Regions from separate parts of the Lysinibacillus pakistanensis genome, predicted to be linked through region 3. Evidence: a T-box and tRNA genes for the amino acid it is inferred to sense, from the RefSeq annotation. Region 3 holds a T-box; the other regions hold tRNA genes.
What was found. The T-box of region 3 lies ahead of QNH24_RS18510 (valine--tRNA ligase). A T-box ahead of a tRNA ligase gene usually reads a tRNA of that ligase, here a tRNA-Val.

Region 1 (9,458 bases), 750 kb from region 3:
CCATTTCTGTCAGTTGTCTTAGTTGATTACCTAGGTTGCATAATAATACCTTTGAGCACAACCTATAAAACAACTAATATCCCTATCCAATACCATTACTTGCATTATTCATTAATGTTGATACTGATGATCGATATTTTAGTAGTTTTATAGCCTAAAAAATCGTTAAAACCTTTATTTCAAAAATTTTCCAAACACCTAACATTTAAGGACATTTAAAATATTTTGGATAATCCAAAAATATTATGGGGATGTTCCTTTACATTTTCTTTATCATGTTTTTTAGCTAAAGAAGATATCCTACTCTTGCTTCATTTCATTTAATGTTTCTGTTGTATTTATTATCCCGATTAAAAGTATTATCCACAGAGGAGCATTTCCAATGGCATGAACTGCAAATGAAGCCCATGTAGATTGAGTATATTGTGCTATTAAAGGGGCTATCAGCATACTAGGAATCATTCCAATAACATGCCATTTTAATGCTATATGTAACACCCAGGCCCATAGCAGCCCGTTAAATACCCAGGCCATATCTCCAAACATTACTTCTTGAATCGGTAAAAGATACCCCCGCCACATCATTTCCTCACTAAACATTGCAATTAAGTGAATGGGCATAAAAATCATTAGTAGTTTCCAGTTACCTTTTAGTGTGACACCAAAAAACTCTTTCGGGGGAATATTGAATTTTTTTAAGGGATTAAACGGTTCAGGTAAATAGCTGGGTGGTGAAAATAATTTATACTTTGCTAGTACTTTTCCTACGGGCTCTAAAAGTTGGTCAAAAACTATAGTTAATATAACCGCCAGGACAATCCATAACCAATCAACTCTACTTATTGGATTTAAGCGAAATCGTTGATTAATTGCTTCGATAGTCAGAACTCCATCTTCAAGAACACTGTACAAACCTATGGATAAAGGCAATAATAGCAGAGCTGGAATCCACAACCATAACCAGAAAGAATAAATTAAAGGGATACCTTTGCTGACCAGTTTGGGAGTACCATAAAACACGCCATAATATATCGTAATCCCTGGTATAGCAAATAACAAAATTTGTACCCATATTGACATCTAGAACACTCCATTATTAATTATTTTACAGAGACATTTGCATTTGGTTAACTTTTACAATAATACTAAATATTAAGTCACTTTTTTTATTATAAGGCAACTATACTTTTCATTCCACATGATAATCCTACTTTTATAAAACATTTTTATTCTTCGATTTAGATTCGTTTTGATCTTTCCTTAAATTCTTCAAACTTTTCCTTTATGGTTTTTTTCCTCAATTGATACCAGTTTCAGAGTCGAACATCCACCCTGCTAATTTTTCAGCTTAAACAATAGAAATAAATATCAGGGTAACATCCCCTAAAATTGTCGTGAAATTTAAAATCATAAGAAATTTGGTGATATTTCCATTATTTTTGTGTATTATGTCAAATTTCGTCTTATAATAGAAATGTTTAATAGGCTAAAGAAATAGATTGAGAGGTATAATATGAAAAAATTTTTAAAAGTTGTCTCTATTACTATTGTTGTTATAGTAATCGTGTCGATAGTAGCTTTGCTTTTATTTGGACGTAACAACCATAGTGATTTATCTGGAAGCGTTTCTGAAAAAATCGATCAATATTTGACAAATGAAAAATTTCAGGGAACGGTCCTCATTGCAAAGGAGGGTGAAGTTTTATTTACAAAAGGTTACGGATTGGCAGCTACTGATTTACCAAATAGCCCAAGCACGCTCTATCAGATTGCTTCATTATCAAAAACATTTACTGCTGTAGCAGTCATGCAACTAGCAGAAAAGGAACTTCTAAACTTAGATGATCCAATTTCGCAATACTTTCCTGATTTTCCGAATGGAGAGACTATTACAATAAGCCATCTACTAAGTCATAGCTCGGGAATTCCAGACTATCTAAAGGCGAATTTCGAATTCGACTACAGCAAAGAATGGAATCCAAATGATATTGTTAATACGGTTAGCGGTACTGAATTAGAGTTTGCCCCAGGTAAAAGCTTTAGTTATAGTAACACTGGTTATGTGATGTTAGGACTAATTATTGAAAAAGTCAGCGGACAGCCATATGGAAATTATATAGAAGAGCATATTTTTGAGCCAAGCAACATGTTTAGTTCCATGTTCACGGTTTCTGCTGGTATACCAAAAGCGGAAGGACATGTGGAAGGGAAAATAGGACCCTTAATGCATAATTCTGCAGCGTATGCAGCTGGGGATATCATTTCTACAGTTGAAGATTTAGAACTGTTTTACAGCGCTTTGCGTAATAATGTATTGATAAGCAAAGAAACATCAGAACTGATGAGTACAACCCATGCTAAAAAATTTCCGTTTGAATATGGATATGGATGGTATACTCAAGATATCATGGGGAAAAAAGCAGTTGGACACCCAGGAGGATATCCAAGTGGCTTCCGTCATTATGTTACACGCCTAAATGACGAAGAATTAACAGTGATCGTTCTGAGCAACGAGATGACAGTGAATTCGAAAAGAATCAACCGGCATCTTACATCCATCGTTCTTCAGAAGCCAATTTGGATATGGGAAGAGAAACTTTAATTATAAAAGCCTTTTCACAAAATTTAATAAAAGATAATATAGTAAACTCAAGCCCTTCTCCCTAGAAAGGGCTTTAATTATTTTTTGTATTTGTAATTTCTGATATGAAGTGGGGCATTGAGGAACCTCAGTGGAAGGCAATTTCATTATCACACTACTACAAATAAGTATAAGCCTAGCTTAGAATAGCCTTCAGCAAAGTCACATCATTTTATTTGGAATACTTCTTGAAAATGCGATGATTAAACCTATTTTACAACTAGGTAGAACGAATTCCTTCAAAAGCGTTTAATATTAGTTGTTGTACATATGGTTCGTCCAATGTTTCACCAGTCACAAGTAATCGATAGAAGATAGGACCATAAATTAAATCAATACAGATATCAATGTTGATACTTTTTTTCAATTCACCGCGTTGAATTCCTTTTTCAAAAAGACTCCTTGCTTCAAGTCGGCGGGGATGGAAATATCGAGCACGATAGGCATCTGCCAATCCTGCATCAAACTGTCCTTCACCTAATAACTGTGTAATGATAGTCCCCTCTCGACTCGTCAAAAACATGGTTAAGTTTGTGGCGTGAATTAGAATATCATTGTACGCCGAACCAGTATCAGGCACGGGCAATCTTTCAGAGGCAGCATATAGGAAACCATCCATCACTACTGCAGCCTTGTTTGGCCACCATTTATAAATAGTTGCTTTACTCACTTGGGCATAATCAGCGATTTTATCAACTGTGACAGCTTGAAATCCATTTTCCAACAATAATTCATAAGATGCGGAAAGGATTGACTTTTGTGCTTCTAAATTACGTGGTCTGCCTCTTTTTCCATTCATCATAGATACCACCTTTCTTCCAAAATTAATAAACTGTATGTTCAGTATATCAATTATTTAGAAAAACAGAAAGTTGAAATTACCTATTTACAAAACTATACGTTCAGTATATCATATGGTTAATTATTTAATATACTAAACGTTCAGTATTATAAAATAATCAACTATCTTATGGAGAAAACTACACGACGTTTTAATTATTAATTGTTAAACACTACAAGGAGTTGTATAAAATGGTGGATACTAAGAAACAAACAATTGAAAAAAACATTCCTTCGTGGTTAACCATTCTTTTGGCTACCGCATGTGGTATCATTGTTGCTAATTTGTATTACGCGCAACCCTTAGTTGGGGTAATTAGCTCATCAATCGGGTTGTCAGCAAACAGTTCTGGCTTAATCGTTACGTTAACACAAATCGGTTACGTTGCCGGTTTGCTATTTATCGTGCCTTTAGGAGATATTCTTGAAAATCGGAAGCTGATTGTCTCATCTTTACTTATCACCGCAGTCGCCCTTGCTACTACAGTAATGACGAAACAGATTTTGTTGTTCTTAGTCGCTTTGTTTGTCATAGGTTTAGGTTCGGTAGCTACGCAAGTACTCGTACCTTTTGCATCATATCTTGCTTCCGATTCCTCACGTGGCCGTGTTGTCGGCAATGTCATGAGCGGTTTGTTACTTGGAATTATGCTCTCACGCCCTTTATCAAGCTTAGTTGCTGACTTTCTTGGCTGGCATGCAATATTCATTTTGTCTGCCATAACTATTTTGGTTTTAGCTATTGTACTTTCTAAGGTGTTACCTACAAGAAAGCCTTCAGCGGATACACACTATATAGCGCTGCTCGGATCTATGTGGCATTTGTTACGAACAACCCCGATATTACGCCGTCGTGCAGCATATCATGCAGGTGTATTTGCATCTTTTAGTTTGTTTTGGACAACAGTTCCACAACTGCTAACTAGCCCTGCCTTTCATTTTTCTCAGAAAGAAGTTGCGATATTCGCGCTTGTTGGGGTCGCTGGTGCAGTAGCCGCGCCTATTGCAGGACGAATTGCTGATCGTGGCTTAACTAGACCTGCAACCGGAATAGCACTTCTTACAGTCGTTATTTCCCTTTTATTGCCACTTATTATTCAAACTAGCTCACCTATTGGAATAGCTGTTCTAGTAGTTTCATCCCTATTGTTAGATGCTGGGGTATCCGCAAATCTTGTGCTTAGCCAACGTGCGCTTTTCTCGTTGAACCCCGAAGTTCGTAGTCGTCTTAATGGACTATTCATGGCAATTTTCTTTTTTGGTGGTGCAATCGGGTCAGCAATCGGGGGATGGACCTATGCGATTGGAGGATGGAGTACTGCATTATGGCCTGGAATAATTTTCCCTATATTTTCTGTTTTTTATTTTGCCACAGAGAAGAAGTAATTCTAAGATAGTTTTAAAGAACCTTTATCATTACTTAAACAAAAAAAGCGAATTGGAATTACTATCTTCCAAAAACGCTTTTTTCTTATTCAAATCAAACTAATATTTTTTTATTTCTACTCCGAAAGTTGAAGCATTCGAAACCTTTACAGAAATGTATAATGAGTAGTGATTAACATCTCATATTGCATAAGTACAACTATTTCGTCATAAGCTAACCTGAGCTTTTAGTTTATTCTTTTTTTATATTTAATATATCTTTCAAGTGTAAGGAAATAATGATTTTTTGAATTTGGAAATTCTTTTTCAATAGCTTTTTTTAGAGTGTTAGTCATTTTATCTTCTCCATTATACAACCCTCTATTGATAATACCGTTAAAACGCCCTACATAGTCCTTTGCAGAACTTTCGCTAATGTTATACTCCTGCATCAAATAATCCTTAAACTCCATCTTCATCCCCCTTTAAAAGAATTCTACTCATAAAACCCTTTTTGGATAACAGCTTGTATAAAACAAAACCAATTCTTATCGTTTTCTAAGGAAATATAAAAAGCTCATAAACCCTATCATATCAAGGTTTATGAGCTTTCTTAACTTTTTTAATAATTAATCTAAAGATACCGGTGGTCGGGGTCGAACCGACACTCCAAAGGAACACGATTTTGAGTCGTGCGCGTCTGCCAATTCCGCCACACCGGCATAATGGAGATAAAAAAAATCGGATACACCGATTAACAAAAATAATATGGAGGCGGCAACCGGATTTGAACCGGTGATAAGGGTGTTGCAGACCCGTGCCTTACCACTTGGCTATGCCGCCATCATATTTGGAGCGGAAGACGAGGTTCGAACTCGCGACCCCCACCTTGGCAAGGTGGTGTTCTACCACTGAACTACTTCCGCAAAAATGGCTGGGGTACTAGGATTCGAACCTAGGGAATGACGGAATCAAAATCCGTTGCCTTACCACTTGGCTATACCCCAAAATTTTTATGGGGCGACTGATGGGAATCGAACCCACGAATGCCGGAACCACAATCCGGTGCGTTAACCACTTCGCCACAATCGCCATAATTATATTTTATTGGATTTTTATTAATTTTATAGAAAATGGGGCGACTGATGGGAATCGAACCCACGAATGCCGGAACCACAATCCGGTGCGTTAACCACTTCGCCACAATCGCCATAAAATTAATTGGCAGGGGCAGTAGGAATCGAACCCACACCAAAGGTTTTGGAGACCTCTATTCTACCGTTGAACTATGCCCCTATTACAATAAAACTGGTGGAGGGGGACGGATTCGAACCGCCGAACCCTAAGGAGCGGATTTACAGTCCGCCGCGTTTAGCCACTTCGCTACCCCTCCGGGAAAATGGTGCCGGCTATAGGAATCGAACCCACGACCTACTGATTACAAGTCAGTTGCTCTACCTGCTGAGCTAAACCGGCAAAATATGGTGGGTCAGGACGGAATCGAACCGCCGACACTTAGAGCTTCAATCTAATGCTCTACCAACTGAGCTACTGACCCATATTTTTAAAAATGGCGGTCCCGACCGGGATCGAACCGGCGATCTCCTGCGTGACAGGCAGGCATGTTAACCGCTACACCACGGGACCATTTTGGTTGCGGGGGCCGGATTTGAACCAACGACCTTCGGGTTATGAGCCCGACGAGCTACCACTGCTCCACCCCGCGATAATAATATACTATTTATAAATTTAATGGTGGAGGATGACGGGCTCGAACCGCCGACCCTCTGCTTGTAAGGCAGATGCTCTCCCAGCTGAGCTAATCCTCCGTTTCTGGGTATTAACATGGTGACCCCTACGGGATTCGAACCCGTGTTACCGCCGTGAAAGGGCGGTGTCTTAACCACTTGACCAAGGGGCCTTCGTTTGGAATAAAATCGTAAAGTGCTGGCGGAGAGTAAGGGATTTGAACCCTTGAGACAGTGTTAACCGCCTACACGATTTCCAATCGTGCTCCTTCGGCCACTCGGACAACTCTCCAAGAATGGCTCCGAAGGCAGGACTCGAACCTGCGACAACCTGATTAACAGTCAGGTGCTACTACCAACTGAGCTACTTCGGAATAATTTTAGTATATAGCCTAGCAACGTCCTACTCTCACAGGGGGAAGCCCCCAACTACCATCGGCGCTAAAGAGCTTAACTTCCGTGTTCGGTATGGGAACGGGTGTGACCTCTTTGCCATCATTACTAGACTATTTGAAAGACAATACCTATTATAACATATTTTATCATAATGACAAGTATCTTATAAATAGTTTTTATTCTTTCAAAACTGGATAAACGGCGCATTGAATGCTTCAAACTTTTTTGGTTAAGTCCTCGATCGATTAGTATTCGTCAGCTCCATGTGTCACCACACTTCCACCTCGAACCTATCTACCTCATCGTCTTTGAGGGATCTTACTTACTTGCGTAATGGGAAATCTCATCTTGAGGGGGGCTTCATGCTTAGATGCTTTCAGCACTTATCCCGTCCACACATAGCTACCCAGCGATGCCTTTGGCAAGACAACTGGTACACCAGCGGTGTGTCCATCCCGGTCCTCTCGTACTAAGGACAGCTCCTCTCAAATTTCCTACGCCCACGACGGATAGGGACCGAACTGTCTCACGACGTTCTGAACCCAGCTCGCGTACCGCTTTAATGGGCGAACAGCCCAACCCTTGGGACCGACTACAGCCCCAGGATGCGATGAGCCGACATCGAGGTGCCAAACCTCCCCGTCGATGTGGACTCTTGGGGGAGATAAGCCTGTTATCCCCGGGGTAGCTTTTATCCGTTGAGCGATGGCCCTTCCATGCGGAACCACCGGATCACTAAGCCCGTCTTTCGACCCTGCTCGACTTGTAGGTCTCGCAGTCAAGCTCCCTTGTGCCTTTACACTCTACGAATGATTTCCAACCATTCTGAGGGAACCTTTGGGCGCCTCCGTTACCTTTTAGGAGGCGACCGCCCCAGTCAAACTGTCCGCCTGACACTGTCTCCTGCCCCGCTAAGGGGCATGGGTTAGAATTTCAATACAACCAGGGTAGTATCCCACCGACGCCTCCTTCGAAGCTGGCGCTCCGAGATCTCTGGCTCCTACCTATCCTGTACAAGTTGTACCAAAATTCAATATCAGGCTACAGTAAAGCTCCACGGGGTCTTTCCGTCCTGTCGCGGGTAACCTGCATCTTCACAGGTACTATAATTTCACCGAGTCTCTCGTTGAGACAGTGCCCAGATCGTTACGCCTTTCGTGCGGGTCGGAACTTACCCGACAAGGAATTTCGCTACCTTAGGACCGTTATAGTTACGGCCGCCGTTTACTGGGGCTTCAATTCGCAGCTTCGCTTGCGCTAACCACTCCTCTTAACCTTCCAGCACCGGGCAGGCGTCAGCCCCTATACGTCACCTTACGGTTTTGCAGAGACCTGTGTTTTTGCTAAACAGTCGCCTGGGCCTATTCACTGCGGCTCTCATGCGCTTGCACGCTCAAGAGCACCCCTTCTCCCGAAGTTACGGGGTCATTTTGCCGAGTTCCTTAACGAGAGTTCTCTCGCACACCTTAGGATTCTCTCCTCGACTACCTGTGTCGGTTTGCGGTACGGGCACCTCTCACCTCGATAGAGGCTTTTCTTGGCAGTGTGAAATCAGGAACTTCGTCCATACGGACTCGCCATCACAGCTCAACGTTACAGTGTGCGGATTTGCCTACACACACGCCTTACTGCTTGGACGCGCACAACCAACGGCGCGCTTACCCTATCCTACTGCGTCCCCCCATTTCTCAAACGGTGAGGAGGTGGTACAGGAATATCAACCTGTTGTCCATCGCCTACGCCTATCGGCCTCGGCTTAGGTCCCGACTAACCCTGAGCGGACGAGCCTTCCTCAGGAAACCTTAGTCATACGGTGGACGGGATTCTCACCCGTCTTTCGCTACTCATACCGGCATTCTCACTTCTAAGCGCTCCACCAGTCCTTCCGGTCTGACTTCAACGCACTTAGAACGCTCTCCTACCACTGACATCGTAGATGTCAATCCACAGCTTCGGTGAATCGTTTAGCCCCGATACATTTTCGGCGCAGCGTCACTCGACCAGTGAGCTATTACGCACTCTTTAAATGATGGCTGCTTCTAAGCCAACATCCTGGTTGTCTGTGCAACGCCACATCCTTTTCCACTTAACGATTACTTTGGGACCTTAGCTGGTGGTCTGGGCTGTTTCCCTTTTGACTACGGATCTTATCACTCGCAGTCTGACTCCCGTGTATAAATATCTGGCATTCGGAGTTTGTCTGAATTCGGTAAACCGGGATGGCCCCCTAGTCCAAACAGTGCTCTACCTCCAGTATTCTCATCACGAGGCTAGCCCTAAAGCTATTTCGGAGAGAACCAGCTATCTCCAAGTTCGATTGGAATTTCTCCGCTACCCACACCTCATCCCCGCACTTTTCAACGTGCGTGGGTTCGGGCCTCCAGTAAGTGTTACCTTACCTTCACCCTGGACATGGGTAGATCACCTGGTTTCGGGTCTACGACCACGTACTATTTCGCCCTATTCAG
Region 2 (9,458 bases), 360 kb from region 3:
TTATTTAAAGAGATAATTTGCTTATCAGGATGTTGTGTAATAATACGATTAACAAGGTTCATTTCTGTACCGATTGCCCATGAAGAGCCACTTTGTGCTTTATTAATCGTATCAATAATGTATTTTGTAGAGCCAGCATCATCTGCGGCTGCTACAACCTCACGACTACATTCTGGATGAACTAGAATGCGCATATTTGGGTGTGCTTGACGTACAAATTCAGTATGCTGAACTGTAAAACCTTCATGGACAGAACAATGACCTTTCCATAAAATCACTTGGATTTTTTCAGGGGGCTGCTCTGTCTCTAGCATATTTGTATGTGGATTCCAAACAGCCATATTTTCAAGTGGAACCCCTAAATCATATGCAGTATTTCTACCTAAATGTTGATCTGGTAGAAAGAAAATTCGTTGTTTTTGTGTAAATGCCCATTTGACCATATCTTTTGCATTGGAGGATGTGACACATGCTCCACCATGGCGACCAGTGAATGCTTTTATAGCAGCGGTGGAATTGACATATGTTAGCGGAATAATTGTGTCTCCAAAAAGCTTCTGTAGAATAGGCCAGGCTTGTTCTGTTTGATAAATATCAGCCATATCAGCCATCGAACAACCTGCCCGCATATCAGGCAAATAAACATGTTGCTGTTCATTAGTTAGCATATCAGCGGTTTCAGCCATAAAGTGTACGCCACAAAATACAATATTCTCTGCTTCTTTATTAGCTGCTGATAGCTGAGCAAGTTGCAAGGAATCACCCGTAGCATCAGCAAATTGAATAACTTCATCCTTTTGATAGTGATGACCAGGAATAAAAAGCTTACTACCTAATTTCTTTTTTATAGCAATTATACGAGATTCCATGTCACTTTTAGATAATGTCCGGTAATGCTCTGGTAAAAGTGATGTTTGCTGCAATAAACTAGTGATGGACAAGGGATTTAGCTCCTTTCGTTTGTACAAGTGCACTAATATCAAAGGCTTTTACTGAATGTGTTAGGGCTCCAAGTGAAATCCATTGAATGCCCGTTTTAGCATAGCTATTTAAATTATGAAGTGTGATGCCACCCGAAGCTTCTGTAGCAATATGTGGGGGAACAGCTGGAAGCCATTGTCTTATTTCTTCAGGGCTACGATTATCAAACATAATGATATCTGCACCAGCTGCAATTGCTTCATCAAGCTGTGCTTTGGTTTCGATTTCTACCTCGATTTTAACCGTATGCCCAATTTTTGCACGTGCAGCCTGTACTGCCTGAGCAATACTGCCAGCAAAGGCAATATGATTATCCTTTAACATTATGGAATCATATAAACCATTGCGATGATTGTAGGCACCACCGATTCTTACTGCATATTTATCTAACATACGCAGCCCTGGGATTGTTTTACGAGTATCACATATTTTTGCATTCGTACCGATCGTTTCACGAACAGCTAAATTTGTAGCTGTAGCGATAGCAGACATGCGCTGAACAAGATTCAATATTACACGTTCCCCAATTAGTAATTTCTGAAGAGATCCATTAATAACAGCGATTATATCCCCTTCATTTACCTCATCCCCATCTTTTTTAAGAAGCGTAATATCCATCGACCGATCAAGTAGAAGGAAACCATGTTCAATTATAGGTACGCCACAAAAAATTCCACTTTCTTTGGCATAAAAGGAAAAAGAGCCCTGTTGTTCAGCGGAAAAAATGAATTCACTCGATAAATCTCCATCTCCTATATCCTCATTAAAAAATTGCTTGAGCATTTCCTCGAGCTTGATGATATTCATACAATGAGGTCCTCACTTTCATCTGTCCTTGTTGAAAAATAATCCACCTATTTGCCCATTTCGTACGATTTTGTGGTTGATCAGAGCGTATGTGGGCTCCGCGTGTTTCTGTTCGTGTAATAGCTGCATGTACCATTAGGGTGGCGACAATATGCATCATATAAAGTTCAAGCTCTTGTCGATTCAACCCACTTAAATCAACTTGTAGAAGTGTATTTAGTGACGGTAGTTGTTGTGTGAACTGTTCCATGTTTTCAGGATTTCTTACTATACCCAATGTGTGCATCATTGTTTGTCGTAATTGATCTTTCGTAAATAATAATGGTAATGGTTGTCGATGATGTTTAACATCAATAGAAAAATTATTTTGCTTACAACCAGCCTTAATAATGAATTGCGCCATTCTTTGTCCAAACGTAATTCCTTCTAACAAAGAGTTACTAGCTAAACGATTGGCACCATGCACCCCGGTACAAGCAACCTCACCAATTGCATACAGATTTGAAATAGTTGTTCTCCCCATGTTATCGGCTATAACACCACCCATTAAGAAATGGCTACCTGGTACTACAGGAATCAAACCATTTTGTATATCAATCTGGTTATCATGACATAACTGTGCAATTGCAGGGAACTTTGCTTCAAAGTGCTCGATATTTGAAATATCAATAAATGTTTCTTGTCCTGCAGCTCGTTTATTAAATAATGCAAATGCAGTAATATGACGGGGAGCTAGGTCAAGGTGAGCATGTAAACCTTTCATAATCGGTTGACGTTGTGCATCAACAAAGATTCCACCAGCCCCACGTACTGCCTCAGATACTAAGCCCTTTGCCTCTCCATTACTCCAAAGTAAGCTTGGATGAAATTGCATAAATTCCATATCACTGATGGCAGCGCCAGCACGATAGGCTAATGCGATACCATCTCCTGTATTTGTTTCATAATTTGATGTGCATGTATAAAGGGCGCCAGCTCCTCCAGAAGCTAGAATTACATGATGAGCAAGATAGCGTTTTGTTCTATTCATTCCTTTTGTTAGCACACCCACGCACTCTCCAGTTGTATTTAATAAAAGCTCAAAGGCTGTTTCAAAGCAATTAATATTGATAGTAGGTGGTAGCTGGTTAAGCAAATAATTTATCATTATCTGACCAGTACGATCTCCACCGGCATGTAAAATACGGCGATAACTATGTGCACCCTCTAGGCCTAGAGCTGGAGCCCCATCTGCCTGACGATCAACAGGGAACCCCTCTTTGAGAAAATCACGTATAATTTTGGTGCCATCTTCTATAAGTACTTCTACATTCATTCTTTCATGATGATATTCTCCAGCAGTCAATGTATCAGCAATATGAAATGTTGGATGATCCTCTTGACTTGTAACGGCAGCAATTCCACCTTGAGCACGATAGGAACTACTCATAGTAATAGATGACTTTGTAACAATCTGTACCTGAAAGTGTTCAGCAAGTATCCGCGCTGCTTGAAGGGCCGCGATTCCACTACCAATAATAAGTACATCTGTCTTTACATCCATAGTCATACCTTCTTTACAGTTGTCTTGACACTTATCTTTACATAAAATAAAAAAGAAAACAAGACCTGATAAAATTAGAAAGGAAGATTTAAATGATATATCTGGATTACGCAGCAACATCTCCAATGTCAGCAAATTCCCTTCAAGCATACAGTGAGGTAGCAAAACGTTATTATGGAAATAGTGCAAGCTTACATGATGCAGGGGGGCAAGCTAATTATTTTGTTGAACAGGCAAGAGCCGTTGTAGCAAAATCACTTGGCGTAAATAATGATGGTGTTATTTTTACTGGAAGTGGCACCGAAGGAAATCTCATATCAATTTTATCTTTAGCATTAGCATCAAAAAAAGGGAAGCATATTATTTCATCACAGGCAGAACACACATCCGTACATGCTGCGTTAAATACTTTAGAAAAAATAGGTTTTATAGTGACTAGATTACCTTTACAACAAAATGGTTGTATTCATGTGAGGCAAGTACAGGAAGTGATACGCGAAGATACGGCACTCATAACAATTCAACATGTTAATTCAGAAATAGGCTCTATTCAACCTGTGGAAGAAATTGCAGAGTTAGCCGAAAGGTCTAATATTTACTTACATGTTGATTGTGTACAGTCTTTTTGTAAACTTCCGTTAAAACAGCAAGTGGATGCTATTACCATTTCAGCACATAAAATTGGAGGTCCAAAAGGGTGTGGGGCTGTTTATATAAATCCACAGCTCTGTATTCCTCCATTAACACCTGGTGTGACTCATGAGCGTGGATTAAGAGGAGGGACATTAGATACACCAGCAATTGTTGCCTTTGCCTCTGCTATTGAAAATTATCATTATAATGATCAGTATTTTCATGAACTACGAGAATATTTTAAGAGAAATTTACCAGATACTTGCAGACTAATTGACTGTCAGAGTCAATTGCCCAATATTTGTGGTGTATTGATGAAAAATTTGGAGGGGCAATATGTTATGCTAAAATTAAATGAAGCAGGAATATGTATTTCTACAGGAAGTGCCTGCGATATTCATAGTGAATCTGGGACAAAAGCTATTTTATCAATGGGCTATTCGATGCAAGCAGCACGACAATTTTTTAGGATCTCTTTTGGTCCTACAACGACATTTGAGGAAATTGATCAACTAAAAATGGCACTTTCTACTATTTAATAGATTCAGTAGATAAATATACGCATTAATAAATGTAAAAGATATACTATTCCATTGACTCAATTAGTTGGAAATGAAAAATTCCCACTAATTGGGGTTCTATTTTATGTTCATTTAATATTATTCTCAATACAAATTCTTCCTATTTCATAATTGTATAGTTTGTGTAAAATAATTGTTTTCTTTTTTTTTAACAATTGCTATAATGAATAGCAGAGTGATAATTTCTCTTACATGACAAAAATATCTTTAAAAAGTAATAAATTCTTTTTTTTATAAAAAAGTATTGCACAATGTGAGAAAACGTTATACAATAATTCTTGTCTTGAAGGACAGGTAAAACAACTTCAAAACAAAAATACATAAGTCTAGTGATGATGGCAAAGAGGTCACACCCGTTCCCATACCGAACACGGAAGTTAAGCTCTTTAGCGCCGATGGTAGTTGGGGGCTTCCCCCTGTGATAGTAGGACGTCGCTAGGCATAATACCCAGGAGGATTAGCTCAGCTGGGAGAGCATCTGCCTTACAAGCAGAGGGTCGGCGGTTCGAGCCCGTCATCCTCCACCATATGCCGGTTTAGCTCAGCAGGTAGAGCAACTGACTTGTAATCAGTAGGTCGTGGGTTCGATTCCTATAGCCGGCACCATTTTGAGCCATTAGCTCAGTTGGTAGAGCATCTGACTTTTAATCAGAGGGTCGAAGGTTCGAGTCCTTCATGGCTCACCATTAAGATTACCAACAAATATATGCGGGTGTGGCGGAATTGGCAGACGCACTAGACTTAGGATCTAGCGCCGCAAGGCGTGGGGGTTCGACTCCCTTCACCCGCACCATTTTAGTAAAATTGCCAGATAAAAACTTATGCACATGCGGAAGTAGTTCAGTGGTAGAACACCACCTTGCCAAGGTGGGGGTCGCGAGTTCGAACCTCGTCTTCCGCTCCAAATGTGCCGGGGTGGCGGAACTGGCAGACGCACAGGACTTAAAATCCTGCGGTAGGTGACTACCGTACCGGTTCGATTCCGGTCCTCGGCACCATTTTTAATGCGCCCGTAGCTCAATTGGATAGAGCGTCTGACTACGGATCAGAAGGTTATGGGTTCGACTCCTGTCGGGCGCGCCAAAAGAACGAACGGGAAGTAGCTCAGCTTGGTAGAGCACTTGGTTTGGGACCAAGGGGTCGCAGGTTCGAATCCTGTCTTCCCGACCATTTTCTAAAATTATTATGGGGCCTTAGCTCAGCTGGGAGAGCGCCTGCCTTGCACGCAGGAGGTCAGCGGTTCGATCCCGCTAGGCTCCACCATAATAAATAACCAGTATAAAGATCCTGGCGGCGTAGCTCAGCTGGCTAGAGCGTACGGTTCATACCCGTAAGGTCGGGGGTTCGATCCCCTCTGCCGCCATCTTAAAGGACCTTTAGCTCAGTTGGTTAGAGCAGACGGCTCATAACCGTCCGGTCGCAGGTTCGAGTCCTGCAAGGTCCACCATTTATATATTGTTACGGAGGTATACCCAAGTCTGGCTGAAGGGATCGGTCTTGAAAACCGACAGGCGGGTAACACCGCGCGGGGGTTCGAATCCCTCTACCTCCTCCAGTTTTTAAATAAATGGTGCTTGAGAACTCGAAAAGAATATAATTATCGCGGGGTGGAGCAGTGGTAGCTCGTCGGGCTCATAACCCGAAGGTCGTTGGTTCAAATCCGGCCCCCGCAACCAAAAAGGTCCCGTGGTGTAGCGGTTAACATGCCTGCCTGTCACGCAGGAGATCGCCGGTTCGATCCCGGTCGGGACCGCCATTATTTTTCAAGAGTAGACATGAGAAGCAAAGAATGAGCAAGCTTAGCATGGACAAAAAGGGTCAGTAGCTCAGTTGGTAGAGCATTAGATTGAAGCTCTAAGTGTCGGCGGTTCGATTCCGTCCTGACCCACCATTTATGCGGGTGTAGTTTAATGGTAAAACCTCAGCCTTCCAAGCTGATGTCGTGGGTTCGATTCCCATCACCCGCTCCAAGGGCCTATAGCTCAGCTGGTTAGAGCGCACGCCTGATAAGCGTGAGGTCGATGGTTCGAGTCCATTTAGGCCCACCATTATTCCGAAGTAGCTCAGTTGGTAGTAGCACCTGACTGTTAATCAGGTTGTCGCAGGTTCGAGTCCTGCCTTCGGAGCCATTTTTTATTTGGGGAAGTACTCAAGAGGCTGAAGAGGCGCCCCTGCTAAGGGTGTAGGTCGGGTAACCGGCGCGAGGGTTCAAATCCCTCCTTCTCCGCCATTGGCCCGTTGGTCAAGTGGTTAAGACACCGCCCTTTCACGGCGGTAACACGGGTTCGAATCCCGTACGGGTCATACGAGAAAAAGCAGTAGATGTTAATTTACATCTACTGCTTTTTTATGATTTCTTCGTTTGTTTTTGCTTGATATGTTAAAAGCATAAAAAATCCTTATACATCCTTCGATATAATCTTTCATTCTGAATAAGCTACAAATATACTCGTAGCCGAATTATTTACTGTCATTTAGACAAATATTCCATGGTAAATCTCAATAATATTGGTATATCCTTTGGAATAACTCTAGCTTTCTTTTATAATAGAGGTTGAATAGAATTAGTAGGAGGTTATAAATATGAAGAAAAAGCAAAATAAATGGATTGTGAGCGCGGCATCTACAGCATTGGTTGCAGCAGCTGTTGTTCCTACTGCAAGTGCAGCCTCCTTTACAGATATTGCAAAGAGTGACCATAAAGAGGGGATTTTGGCATTAGCAGATGCAAAGATAGTTGGTGGATATACTGATGGCACATTTAGACCAAATTCTACCCTTACGCAAAGCAATGTTATTAAATTTTTAGGAAAATGGCTAGTATCCGAACACTACCAAGTTCCTGCAGATTACAATAAAAAAGTACGCTTTACGGATATGCAGCCAGCAACTACAAAAGATAAAGAATTACTGCAATATGCAGCGCTTATCTATGATAATGGCATAACCAAAGGTACTAACAACAAGTTAATGCCTTCAGCGAATATTACACGTGAACAAATGGCCTCTTATTTGGTAAAAGCGATTGAGACAGTTTATGATATTGATTTAATTGCAAAGTATAAAGAAGAAAACCATAAATCCTCTATTACGGACTTAAAAAATGCAGCAGTAGAGAATCGTGAAGCTATTATTGCCCTTGAGTATGCAAAGATTACTAATGTCAAAACATTTAATCCTAAAAGCACACTAACACGTGGTCAATTTGCATCCTTTTTACATCGTACTATGACCAATATTAAAGAGATGATAAAAGTTCCTGAGGTGCCATTGCTTATCCAAACAGTGAAAGTAGTAGATGCGACTACACTACAGGTAACGCTAACAGACGGGACAAGCCACAAGGTAACATTAGCAACGCCACTTATTGAAAATGTGGAAACAAAGGTGGATTTTAAAATTAATGATAAATCCTATTCAGCTGTTGTTACATATGAAGTCAATGAACTAAAGGTAATATCAGTGGAGGGAATTAATGGCTCTCAAATTAAAGTTGCTTTTAACCTAGCAATTGATCCACTTTCTGTATTAAAAACGGATGGTAAACTACAGGATAATATTGCGGCTTTCTCTAATGTGGATACATTAAGATCACTATCCATTGTGAAGGCAGAAATTAGTGCTGATAAAAAATCAATCATCTTTACAGTCAATGAGCCATTGAAAGGCACACATCGTTATGTACTTAACAACATTAAATCAGAAAAAGGTCTACTACTTAAACAAGTAGATGCGAATTTTGTCACTGCTGGGGATACGCAACCCCCTACTATTTTGGGAACAACGCAAGGAAACAACTCTTCAATTGTAAAAGTGCAGTTTTCTGAGCCAATGGCAGCATTTCCAAATGAACGCATTCAATTCACGTTACCAAATGGAACAAGGGTGATGAATGTAGTGGGAAGCATTGAGCAAAACGCTACTGAAGCAACCTTTGATTTATCAGCTGCAACAGTGAATGGCGGTTATTTGGCACCTGGTGCAGCTATGCAGATTACATTTGTAGCAGCAACAGATTTAGCAGGAAATATCATTTCACCAAATCCAGCTACTATCTCAGTGAAAAAAGGGGATAGAGATGGTATTCCGCCAGCGCTATCCACTGTCACACAAACGGGTCCAAATACATTCCAGTTATTGTTTTCAGAGGAGATTCAACCACTTTATGTATATGATTTATCCATTAAAAGTGGACAGACTTCATTCACCATCAATAAGGTTGAGAAAGATCCTAAAAATGGTCGTTTAGTCAATGTAACGGTAGATCCAAGAAATATACTTCAGGGAATTACTACTATTGGGACGGCTACTGGTCGCGTAATTACTGATTTATCAGGTGAAACAGCAACCTTCTCAACAGTGTATAATTTTATTAGAGATGATAAAGCGCCTGCTTTAACCCATTCTGAAATTGTTTATGAAGATAATGTAGAATATTTACAATTAACTTTTGATAAGCCTGTACAGTTAGGAGCTTATGCAAAAGCAGCATTTACTGGAAGCTATATGAATAACCATATTTTATATGAACTATCAAGAGGCCCTCAAAGTGATATTCATATTGTAAAAGATCAACCTACGAAATTACGCGTTAAGATAGCAGGATTACTTGGCCCTTATGATGCAAAGGGAGCTCTTTATGATGGTAAATTGACTTTATTTAACGTAACAAATTTATATGGTGTACCTATCAATGAAGTACAAAATGTTAAATTTTCGCGTAATGGTGATTTGAATATTAATAACAATAAACTTTCATTATTGCCGAATAATGGGATTCAAACATCTGCAACAGATAATTCGATTAGAGATAATAATATTGTGTATCTAAATTTCAATTATCCTGTTGATGCAGCACTTGCTCAAAACATTCAAAATTATAGTATTGATAATGCACTGATTGAAAGTGCAAT
Region 3 (9,458 bases):
TTATTAGCTATCATAACGGAGAAATTGGTATTTGAAAATTTTCTAATAATCAAGATAATGCCGATTTCATACTAAAATTTTACTTGAAGACAGGCATTTTTCGATTTGTAATGGGCAAAAACCTGTAGGCGAATAATGCTGACATCATTAGAAATAGAAGAGGCTGCCGCTCCAATCGATTGCCAATCAGCAGGAAGTGTAGAATCCTTTGAATTTTCCTTAAAATTTAATTTTGTAGCTTTTTTATCAGCTAGCACGGATGGAAGCTCTGCAATAGTTGCCTCCTTACAGCTGTCACTGCTTACATTAAATGCTTTTTTAAAAGTAGCAGGATCTTCTAAAAAGGTTAGCTGGCTTTCATCTGTTACCATGCTCGTCCACACATAAAATTTTCCATCCACTTCAACAATAGCACTTTCTTTTAATGAAGGGTGCTCGGAGACAAAGGAGCTGGCACTTTCATAATTTGAATAAACCCCTGCTTGACTCGCAAAAAACATGGGTGACTTTGTGGCACCTCCCGCTGTCGGAATTGTTTCCGTGTCTGTATCTTTATTATTGCTGCTTGCTACTTCGTTACTATCATTTTTTAAAGATAATTGAGTACTTGCCTGAAGAATACCTAGAAAAATTGCTACACCAAAAAGCCCGACTATTCCTCCAATCAGCATTGCTCTAAATATTTGTTTTTTCATCACCTGACTGACAATTTTCATGCATCCATCACCTCTTCCTCCAACTTCTCGGTCTGCTTTCAACGACAATTTGATATAAGTATATGTAAAAAAGTAGCTGTAAATGCTAATTTACTACATTTTGATGTAGTAGTTTTAAAGAAGATATACCTTAAAAACCAACTATTTTCGTCCTCAAAAACACGCTATTTTACTAAATAGAAAAGGAAATCCTGACAGAGAAATCGAATAACGATTTATAGACAAAATAAAAACTATTGGAGTGAAACTAGAATGACTAACGATAGAATTATTGGGCAAACAAAAGCAGCTGGCTTTCAAGTAGGTGTAAGAAGATCATTTTCTATCTCTCAGGAGGATGCTTGGAGCCTTCTCGCTTCATCAGATGGATTAAATCTATGGCTGGGGGAAAGCACTGGCATTTCTCTTATTCCAGGTCAGACTTACATGACCAATTTGGGGTCAGGAGAAATTCGGATTGTTAAACCGCTACAGCAGCTTCGTCTGACATGGCAAAAGGAAGGATGGGAGCGCCCATCAACAGTTCAAATTCGCATTCTATCAAAAGCAGACAATAAAACAACGATTAGCTTTCATCAAGAAAAGCTATCAGATCAGTATGTTAGAGAGGAAATGAAAACATACTGGGAAACTATCCTAGAAAAAATAGGTGAGCGAGCGATGAAGAATAAATCTAGCTAAAAATAAGTTTTTCTACTTAACTATGAAATCAATTTTTAGTAACGTTGATTTCTTGTGCTTTTCTGACGTGAAATTGAAAATTAATATTAGAGAGATTAAAAGAAAATAAAATCGACTAGGTTATTTCATCATCTTCTAAACCACAAAGTAAAATCAGTACCCATAAAAAATGAGTACTGAAACTACTAAATACTTTTTAATCTATTCCGTACTTCTGTTAATAAATATAAAGATCCTGTTACAATCGTTTTTAGCTTTCTTTCAGACTGATGTTGTAAAAATGAGGCATAGTCCACTAAAACTTCTTTATAGGGTGCGCCAGATAGTTCTAGCATCTTCTGAGCACCCATTGCACGAGGATTATTAAAATCAACAAAATAAAAATGATCACTTATCTGCTCAAAAAGCTGCAATATTTGTGGAACATCCTTATCTGCAAGTATGCCAATTACCAAAGCAATTTGTTCATCAGGAAATTCACTTTTTATCGTTTCAATTAATTTTTCAACACTTGCTGGATTATGGGCACCATCTAAAATTACATGAGGCAAAATTTCTTCAAAGCGCCCTAAAATGGTTGCCTCTTTCACTCCTTTTTCAAGTGCACTTTTAATTACCTTTATATTTAGTGCAGTTGCCACTTCAAGAAAGGCTGTTATAGCTAAAGCCATATTATTTGCCTGATGTGCTCCCTTCATTGACCTAGTTAGCTTTGATAGATGGAAGCTCTGTTTATCATATTCATATGTCTCTCCATCCTTCTCTTGTCCAACAGAAAATTGCTGGTTAAGTTCAAGGACAGTTGACTGTTTTTCTCGTGCCTCCTTATAGATAATATCCTTTGCCTCCTGTGGTAAATCACCGATAATGACAGGTTTATATGGTTTTATTATGCCAGCTTTATGATGGGTGATTCTTTCAATGGTAGTGCCTAAAAATTTTGTATGTTCTAAAGCAATACTTGGAATAATCGATACAATTGGTGTCACTACATTTGTGCTATCAAGTAAGCCTCCCATTCCTGCTTCAATGAGAGCGATATCGACATCACTAGCAGCAAAATGTAAAAATGCCGCAACCGTTAAGAGCTCAAAATCCGTTAATTTTTCACTAAGTCCAGCTGCCTGCATTTGTTGGAATAGTTGGTCCATCACTGCCCCAGTAATTGCTTGACCCTCCACTTGAATTTGGTCATGTACATCGACAATGCAGGGGGACATAAATTTACCTACACGTAGGCCATGCTCCTTCGCTAACGACTCGAGAAATGTAAGCGTTGAGCCTTTACCATTCGTCCCTGCTAAATGGACAACTTGCAATCCGTTTTCTGGATTACCAACTCGCACTAATGCTTCCTCAATCGCAGCAAGACCAGGTTTAATAATATCATCACTCTTAACGTTCCATTTTTCTTTATAACGATTCAAATTAGGAATCATCGTTCTCCCTCCTGAAGCCATTGTCGTACTTCAGCAATAAAATACAGTGAACCTGTAATAATTACAATGTCTTTCTCATCTCTTTGATGTAATACTTTTCTGACCATTTCCTTCCAATCATTATGAAACTCCTTCACCCTATTCATAGAGAGCCTAGCTAATTTTTCAGCAGGCATGGCATTGGGTAAATCTATTTGTGTAAAGAATATTGATGCAGCTATTTGATCCATCAGGGCAATACTGTTCGCATGATCTTTATCTGATAAGGCGGCATAAATAAAGCGATAGTTTTGATTTGGGTAAACCTCTTTAAGGGTTTGAATAAGCGCAGCTGTACCTTCAGAATTATGGGCACCATCTAATACAATATTGCTTTGCAATTGCTCAAAACGACCTGCCCACTGAGCATTTGCCAATGCCTGACGTATTGACTCGTCAGAAATGTTAAATGCTTGCTTCTCTCTTAATGTTAAGATAGCAGTGATGGCGAGGCTCGCATTATTGACCTGATGAGATCCTGCCATCTTTAACGGAACATCTGTCATCTCAATATTAGCTTTTTTGTAGTGAAAATACTGCAAATTAGTGTCTTGTATTTTATTTGCAACATTAAAATCCTTCCCTAACACAAAGCATGGTGCATGCCGTTCTTCTGCAACTTGCTGAATAACTGTAAGAGCCTCTTCATTTTTAACGCCCACTATAACCGGTATACCCTCTTTAATGATCCCTGCCTTTTCAAACGCTACTTTCGCTAAAGTATCGCCTAAAAAAGCAGTGTGCTCTAATGAAATGGTAGTAATAATTGAAAGCTCAGGTGTAATGACATTTGTAGCATCTAAGCGTCCTCCAAGTCCTGTTTCAACAAGTACAATGTCTACAGCTTGATCTGCAAAATATTGGAACATTATTAATGTGACAACTTCAAAAAAGCTTGGAAACTCACCTTTATAATGTAAATGAATCTGCTCGGCTACTCTATTCATATAAAGTAAAAAATCCTTATCCGCAATCGGAATGCCATTAATCGTCATGCGTTCATTCACTCGCTCTAAATGTGGAGAGGTAAAGGCACCCACCTTGTAGCCAGCAAGTTGCAAAATTTCTCTTAACGCATTTACAGTGGAGCCCTTCCCATTTGAGCCTGCTAAATGAATAGCACGAAATTTGTCCTGTGGATTATTTAAAAGCGTAAGCACCTCTCGCATCAGGACAAGCGGAGCACGTTTATGGTCAACTGCTTTTAATGTAAAAATAAAATCTGTACACTCTTTCATTGTTTTAAACAAAAGAAACACTCCCTCTTACTACAATATCTCTATTTTAGTACAAGTCCTGCCTAATGCGCATACATTTCATAAAAAATACTCCTCCCAGCTAACCACTCTTTTACCAACATTAAAAACACACAGAAAGGCACTTGAATAAGTGAGGTTCTGTGTGTTTTTAAGCAATTTCGTATCGAGTTATTGATGCTGGTGTACATCAAGTAGTGCTCCCATATTATCTAATATAATTTTAGCATCATTGTTTAACAATGGTAGGATATCATCTCTTTGCACTAAATCAAAGGAGCTTTTTAAAGTTCTTTTTAGCATAGAAATATCAAAATCCGAGCAATACTCATTAATTTTTTTTATAGTTAATAAGTCGTTTCTTGTTATTTTATTTTCTGATGTCTCTTTCTTACTATCAGCTAGTACATGCTTTATAAGTACGCGACCATTTGAATTTAATAAACGATACTGTTTTGCCTCTGATAATTTCAGAAGATTTGTCTCAATCAATACTCTTGCGCTAACAAAATCTAAATCATCACAAGCCTTATTGATTTTTGTAATAATTGTAGTAATATTTCCTGCCATACTTTGCCTCCATTCAATTTACCACCCTAAAAAAGACCATTCCAATGAACAGTCATATAATAAATAACTTTTGCATTTAAAGTGCACGACCCAATTTTTTCACACTACATTTTAATAGTTTTTTATACCCATAATAAAATGATGAATATTTCACCTATTATACTAATTATTTAAAATATTACTATATATTTTTCCCTAATACAATACATATCTTTAGCTCCACAAAAAGAAAAACAGTGGATGACTTTATTGCCATCCACTGTTTCTTTCTTACATATTTTTCAACTCTTCTAAACGTTTTAATACAGCCGCATGTTTACTCTCATAGTCAGCTAATTTTTCACGTTCTGCATTCACTAATGCTTCAGGAGCTTTTGACACGAACTTCTCATTCGATAATTTTCCAGATACAAGCTTCACTTCTTTTGCCCATTTTTCTAATTCTTTTTCAAGGCGAGCAACCTCTTCTTCTATATTAATAAGCCCAACAAGTGGTAGGAATAGCTCTGCACCAGTTACCACAGCTGTCATTGATTGACCTGGAGCCTCTAAGCCTTCACCAATCGTTAATGATTCTGGATTACAGAATTTTTCTAAATACGCTTTATTTGCATCAAGGACAGCTACAGTTGCTGCATCTTTTGCTGAGATAAATAAAGGTACTTTTTTGCTCATTGGTGTATTAACTTCCGCACGAATATTACGGACTGAACGTATAATATCCATTAGGAGCTTCATGTTATCTGCTTCTTCAGCAAATTGAAGATCCGTACGTACAGTTGGCCACGCTGCCACAGTAATAGATTCACCTTCATGTGGTAGGTGTTGCCAAATTTCTTCTGTAATGAATGGCATGAATGGGTGTAATAAACGCATTGTTTGATCTAATACGTAAGCTAAAATAGAACGAGTTGTTTTCTTAGCTGTTTCATCATTACCATATAAAGGTAATTTAGCCATTTCAATATACCATGAACAGAAATCATCCCAAATGAAATTATAAAGCTCACGACCTACTTCACCAAATTCGTAGCGTTCTGCCAAGGATGTTACACGCTCAATTGTTTCATTTAAGCGAGTTAGAATCCATTTATCGGCAACTGACTTCTCACCAGTTAAGTCGATTTCTTCATATGTCATACCATCCATATTCATAAGCGCAAAACGAGAGGCATTCCAAATTTTATTCGCAAAGTTCCAAACCGCTTCAACCTTTTCTGTAGTATAGCGTAAGTCCTGACCAGGAGATGATCCAGTTGCTAAGAAGTAACGTAAAGAATCAGCACCGTATTTCTCAATAACGTCCATTGGATCAACACCATTGCCAAGCGATTTACTCATTTTACGTCCTTCACCATCACGTACTAAGCCATGAATTAACACATCTTTGAATGGACGCTGATCTGTAAACTCAAGACCTTGGAAAATCATGCGAGATACCCAGAAGAAAATAATATCATAGCCGGTTACTAATGTACTTGTTGGATAGTAACGTTGATATTCTTCATTTGTCTCGTCTGGCCAGCCCATTGTTGAGAATGGCCAAAGTGCAGAAGAAAACCATGTATCTAAAACATCTTCATCTTGAGTCCAATTTTCTGCATCTGCTGGTGCTTCTTTACCTACGTATATTTCACCTGTTTCATTATGATACCAAGCTGGAATTTGATGGCCCCACCATAATTGACGAGAGATACACCAATCACGAATATTTTCCATCCAGCGAGAGTATGTGTTTTCAAAACGAGCTGGTACAAAGTTTACTTTACCTTCTTCATCCTTTTGAAGCTCTAGTGAAGCATCAGCAAGTGTTTGCATTTTAACGAACCATTGCGCTGATAGGTACGGCTCTACAACGGCACCAGAACGTTCAGAATGTCCCACTGAATGCATATGCTCTTCGATTCGAATTAACACACCTGCTTCTTGTAAATCAGCGACAATTTGCTTACGGCATTCAAAACGATCCATACCGTTATATTTACCAGCAAGCTCATTCATTGTGCCATCTTCATTCATTACAAGAATGCGCTCTAAATTGTGTCGATTTCCAACCTCAAAGTCGTTCGGATCATGGGCTGGTGTCATTTTTACAACCCCGGTACCAAATTCCATATCTACGTAATCATCGGCTACAATAGGGATTTCACGACCAACGATTGGTAAAATAACGGTTTTACCGATTAGATGCTTATAACGCTCATCATTTGGATGAACAGCTACCCCTGAGTCACCTAGCATCGTTTCAGGACGTGTTGTGGCAACTTCTACATGCCCTGAGCCATCTGCTAATGGATATTTCATATGGTAGAACGCACCTTGAACATCTTGATAGATAACTTCAATATCAGATAAAGCTGTTTTCGCTGCAGGGTCCCAGTTAATAATACGTTCACCACGATAGATTAAGCCCTTTTCATATAAATCAACAAAAACCGTTTTAACAGCATCTGAAAGACCCTTATCAAGAGTGAAGCGCTCACGCGTGTAGTCTAATCCAAGACCAAGCTTTGCCCATTGATCACGAATATGATTAGCGTATTCTTCTTTCCACTCCCAAGTCTTTTCGAGGAATTTTTCACGTCCTAAATCATAACGTGTAATATTATCCTCTCGTAGTTTTGCTTCAACTTTTGCTTGTGTTGCGATCCCTGCATGGTCCATACCAGGTAACCAAAGCGCATCGTATCCTTGCATACGTTTCATACGCGTTAAAATATCTTGTAATGTCGTATCCCAAGCATGACCTAGGTGTAATTTACCTGTTACGTTCGGTGGTGGAATAACGATTGAATAGGGTTTTTTCCCACTTTCTGGCTGCGCCTCGAAAAACTTCCCTTGTAACCACCATTCATAGCGACCAGCTTCAATGGACTGTGGGTCATATTTAGTTGGCATTGAAATGTTTTCTGTCATTTTGACTCCTCCTGTTGTGTGTTATCTTGTGCAAACATCGAAAAGCTTCAATCATTCCATGACACATGTTCAAAAGACATTCATCAGAAGATTAATTGAAAATAAAAAAACTCCTAACGTCAAAAAGGACGAAGGAGTTTTAGTTCGCGGTACCACCTTTAATTCCAGCAGAGGAAAGTAAGTGTTATGAATAGAAATAGCACTACTTAAGCCTTTTTACTACTGGCTCTTAATTCGGTAACGGTTTTTAACCGGCTTTAACTACTGTTAGTTCACTAAAGCTGCTCGAGGGCTACGTTCAATTAGGCACAAATAGAAACTTTTCAGCTACCGTTTCTTCTCTGAAAATGTACGAATAATTTACTCTTCCCTGTCATAGCATCTATATCAATATTTTTACACATTGTACCGCAAAATCGTGCAATCTTTCAAGTGATTTAGTCATTTTTAGTGTTCACAATAAAGTAAATAGAAAAGGAAGTGATATTTAAATGCGACGACGTAAATATAATCCCTGTTTTTTACCACCTTGGCTTAGACAATTCCGCTTTTATTGTAGAACAATAATTGTGCCAATTTGTGCATTTCAATTTATACGAGTAATCATTGTACCAACATCTGGAGACTTCATCTTTTTATTGCTCCTAATACTTCTATGCTATTTACTCTTAAATGATATCATTTGAAACACGAACTTTTAGCGGGGTATAGCCTTCTTCTAAATCCCAGATCATCGAAGGTACTTCCTGCCATGAACTGGACTCACGAACCACAATATGACTTAAAGATTCTCTTAATACAGTTTTTTGTTCACTCGCTTCAAGTTTATCAAGTTTTGCTGAAGCAACATTCACTTCAGTCTGCTCTTCTATTGGGGCCGAAACAGCTACATGTTGCTTTAGCGGTGCTGTTTCTTCTACAATCATTGCTTTTTCAGCTTTGGCAGTAGTCGATTGTTGGTCGAAAGCAGAAGCATTTTCTAAGACCAGTTCTGGCTCATTGAAAATACTTGTAACAGTCCATTCAAGCTGACACATTTGGTTAGTAAGTGTTGGTCGTACATCTTTTACCATTAAGTCCTCAAGAGCTGAATCTTTAGGTAAATCAACATGTAATGGGACTGCATATTCAAAATAACCAGTATCTCCTTGAATATCGAGCGCATCAATTTTTATTAATTCTTCTTTATCATTAAAAGCCTGCATATCTTGGAAATCAAAGCGAACATGTGCTGTAATGTGATAAATACCCATTAATCGCAATGAATCTTCTAATTGCATTGTCTGCCACTGTGGCTTAATTTGCACAGCTGCTATTTCTGTTGGGCAGCCGTATCCAGGAAAACAGAAAGTTTCACGCATATTCCAAGTTTTGTGTTCGATAATAATCCCTCCCCTTGCATCATATGAAGCAAGAGAGTTCGGTATGCTATTGAAAAATTGAGACAGAAAGAAAAATGATTCTTGCTTTTCCCCAAAAATGGCATACTAGGAAAAAATCCTAGTATGCCATTTTACTAATAAATGAAATTATACATGTACCAATTTAATTTTATTTGCTACACGATCTGTTAGCATTTGTGTTGCTTTTGGTACGATTGGCTTAAAGATTGGATTTAACACTGGACCTGCTAATCCACCTGCTACCACTTCTAAAAAGCCTGTCATTTTTGTATTTTCTGCATCAATGCTTTCAGCAAGGAAATATCCGTTACCTGTAAAATTATCAGAAAGACCTTTTAATTCAAATGTTACTTTACTTGGGGCTACCCATTCTAAAATAGTAATTTCAACTTGAACTGTTTTTTTCAGAACCCCAACATTTCCTTTAAAAGTCCATGT

Region 1: it has a tRNA-Val gene. The T-box ahead of QNH24_RS18510 (valine--tRNA ligase) is inferred to sense a tRNA for this amino acid. The anticodon was not compared.
Region 2: it has a tRNA-Val gene. The T-box ahead of QNH24_RS18510 (valine--tRNA ligase) is inferred to sense a tRNA for this amino acid. The anticodon was not compared.

Annotation. Positions count from the first base shown of each region.
Region 1 is NZ_CP126101.1:4,450,561-4,460,018, forward strand. It holds gene QNH24_RS22180 (CPBP family intramembrane glutamic endopeptidase) at 301-1,080, opposite strand; gene QNH24_RS22185 (serine hydrolase domain-containing protein) at 1,514-2,602, shown strand; gene QNH24_RS22190 (TetR/AcrR family transcriptional regulator) at 2,862-3,440, opposite strand; gene QNH24_RS22195 (MFS transporter) at 3,674-4,867, shown strand; gene QNH24_RS22200 (hypothetical protein) at 5,095-5,319, opposite strand; tRNA gene QNH24_RS22205 (tRNA-Leu) at 5,488-5,568, opposite strand; tRNA gene QNH24_RS22210 (tRNA-Cys) at 5,616-5,689, opposite strand; tRNA gene QNH24_RS22215 (tRNA-Gly) at 5,698-5,772, opposite strand; tRNA gene QNH24_RS22220 (tRNA-Gln) at 5,778-5,853, opposite strand; tRNA gene QNH24_RS22225 (tRNA-His) at 5,863-5,938, opposite strand; tRNA gene QNH24_RS22230 (tRNA-His) at 5,981-6,056, opposite strand; tRNA gene QNH24_RS22235 (tRNA-Trp) at 6,069-6,142, opposite strand; tRNA gene QNH24_RS22240 (tRNA-Tyr) at 6,156-6,239, opposite strand; tRNA gene QNH24_RS22245 (tRNA-Thr) at 6,247-6,322, opposite strand; tRNA gene QNH24_RS22250 (tRNA-Phe) at 6,329-6,404, opposite strand; tRNA gene QNH24_RS22255 (tRNA-Asp) at 6,418-6,493, opposite strand; tRNA gene QNH24_RS22260 (tRNA-Met) at 6,498-6,572, opposite strand; tRNA gene QNH24_RS22265 (tRNA-Val) at 6,600-6,675, opposite strand; tRNA gene QNH24_RS22270 (tRNA-Glu) at 6,693-6,767, opposite strand; tRNA gene QNH24_RS22275 (tRNA-Ser) at 6,795-6,886, opposite strand; tRNA gene QNH24_RS22280 (tRNA-Asn) at 6,892-6,968, opposite strand; rRNA gene rrf (5S ribosomal RNA) at 6,985-7,100, opposite strand; rRNA gene QNH24_RS22290 (23S ribosomal RNA) at 7,216-9,458, opposite strand, start outside.
Region 2 is NZ_CP126101.1:4,060,172-4,069,629, reverse strand. It holds gene nadA (quinolinate synthase NadA) at 1-941, opposite strand, end outside; gene nadC (carboxylating nicotinate-nucleotide diphosphorylase) at 928-1,788, opposite strand; gene nadB (L-aspartate oxidase) at 1,745-3,331, opposite strand; gene QNH24_RS20290 (cysteine desulfurase family protein) at 3,424-4,503, shown strand; rRNA gene rrf (5S ribosomal RNA) at 4,871-4,986, shown strand; tRNA gene QNH24_RS20280 (tRNA-Val) at 4,997-5,072, shown strand; tRNA gene QNH24_RS20275 (tRNA-Thr) at 5,076-5,151, shown strand; tRNA gene QNH24_RS20270 (tRNA-Lys) at 5,156-5,231, shown strand; tRNA gene QNH24_RS20265 (tRNA-Leu) at 5,254-5,338, shown strand; tRNA gene QNH24_RS20260 (tRNA-Gly) at 5,375-5,449, shown strand; tRNA gene QNH24_RS20255 (tRNA-Leu) at 5,455-5,543, shown strand; tRNA gene QNH24_RS20250 (tRNA-Arg) at 5,552-5,628, shown strand; tRNA gene QNH24_RS20245 (tRNA-Pro) at 5,639-5,715, shown strand; tRNA gene QNH24_RS20240 (tRNA-Ala) at 5,733-5,808, shown strand; tRNA gene QNH24_RS20235 (tRNA-Met) at 5,835-5,908, shown strand; tRNA gene QNH24_RS20230 (tRNA-Ile) at 5,916-5,992, shown strand; tRNA gene QNH24_RS20225 (tRNA-Ser) at 6,008-6,100, shown strand; tRNA gene QNH24_RS20220 (tRNA-Met) at 6,147-6,221, shown strand; tRNA gene QNH24_RS20215 (tRNA-Asp) at 6,226-6,301, shown strand; tRNA gene QNH24_RS20210 (tRNA-Phe) at 6,361-6,436, shown strand; tRNA gene QNH24_RS20205 (tRNA-Gly) at 6,442-6,515, shown strand; tRNA gene QNH24_RS20200 (tRNA-Ile) at 6,517-6,593, shown strand; tRNA gene QNH24_RS20195 (tRNA-Asn) at 6,598-6,674, shown strand; tRNA gene QNH24_RS20190 (tRNA-Ser) at 6,685-6,775, shown strand; tRNA gene QNH24_RS20185 (tRNA-Glu) at 6,778-6,849, shown strand; gene QNH24_RS20180 (S-layer homology domain-containing protein) at 7,129-9,458, shown strand, end outside.
Region 3 is NZ_CP126101.1:3,702,871-3,712,328, forward strand. It holds gene QNH24_RS18485 (hypothetical protein) at 72-716, opposite strand; gene QNH24_RS18490 (SRPBCC domain-containing protein) at 969-1,397, shown strand; gene QNH24_RS18495 (bifunctional folylpolyglutamate synthase/dihydrofolate synthase) at 1,583-2,836, opposite strand; gene QNH24_RS18500 (bifunctional folylpolyglutamate synthase/dihydrofolate synthase) at 2,833-4,125, opposite strand; gene QNH24_RS18505 (hypothetical protein) at 4,303-4,701, opposite strand; gene QNH24_RS18510 (valine--tRNA ligase) at 4,972-7,617, opposite strand; T-box leader at 7,739-8,003, opposite strand; gene QNH24_RS26385 (YszA family small membrane protein) at 8,109-8,303, shown strand; gene QNH24_RS18520 (valyl-tRNA synthetase) at 8,286-8,924, opposite strand; gene QNH24_RS18525 (SRPBCC family protein) at 9,147-9,458, opposite strand, start outside.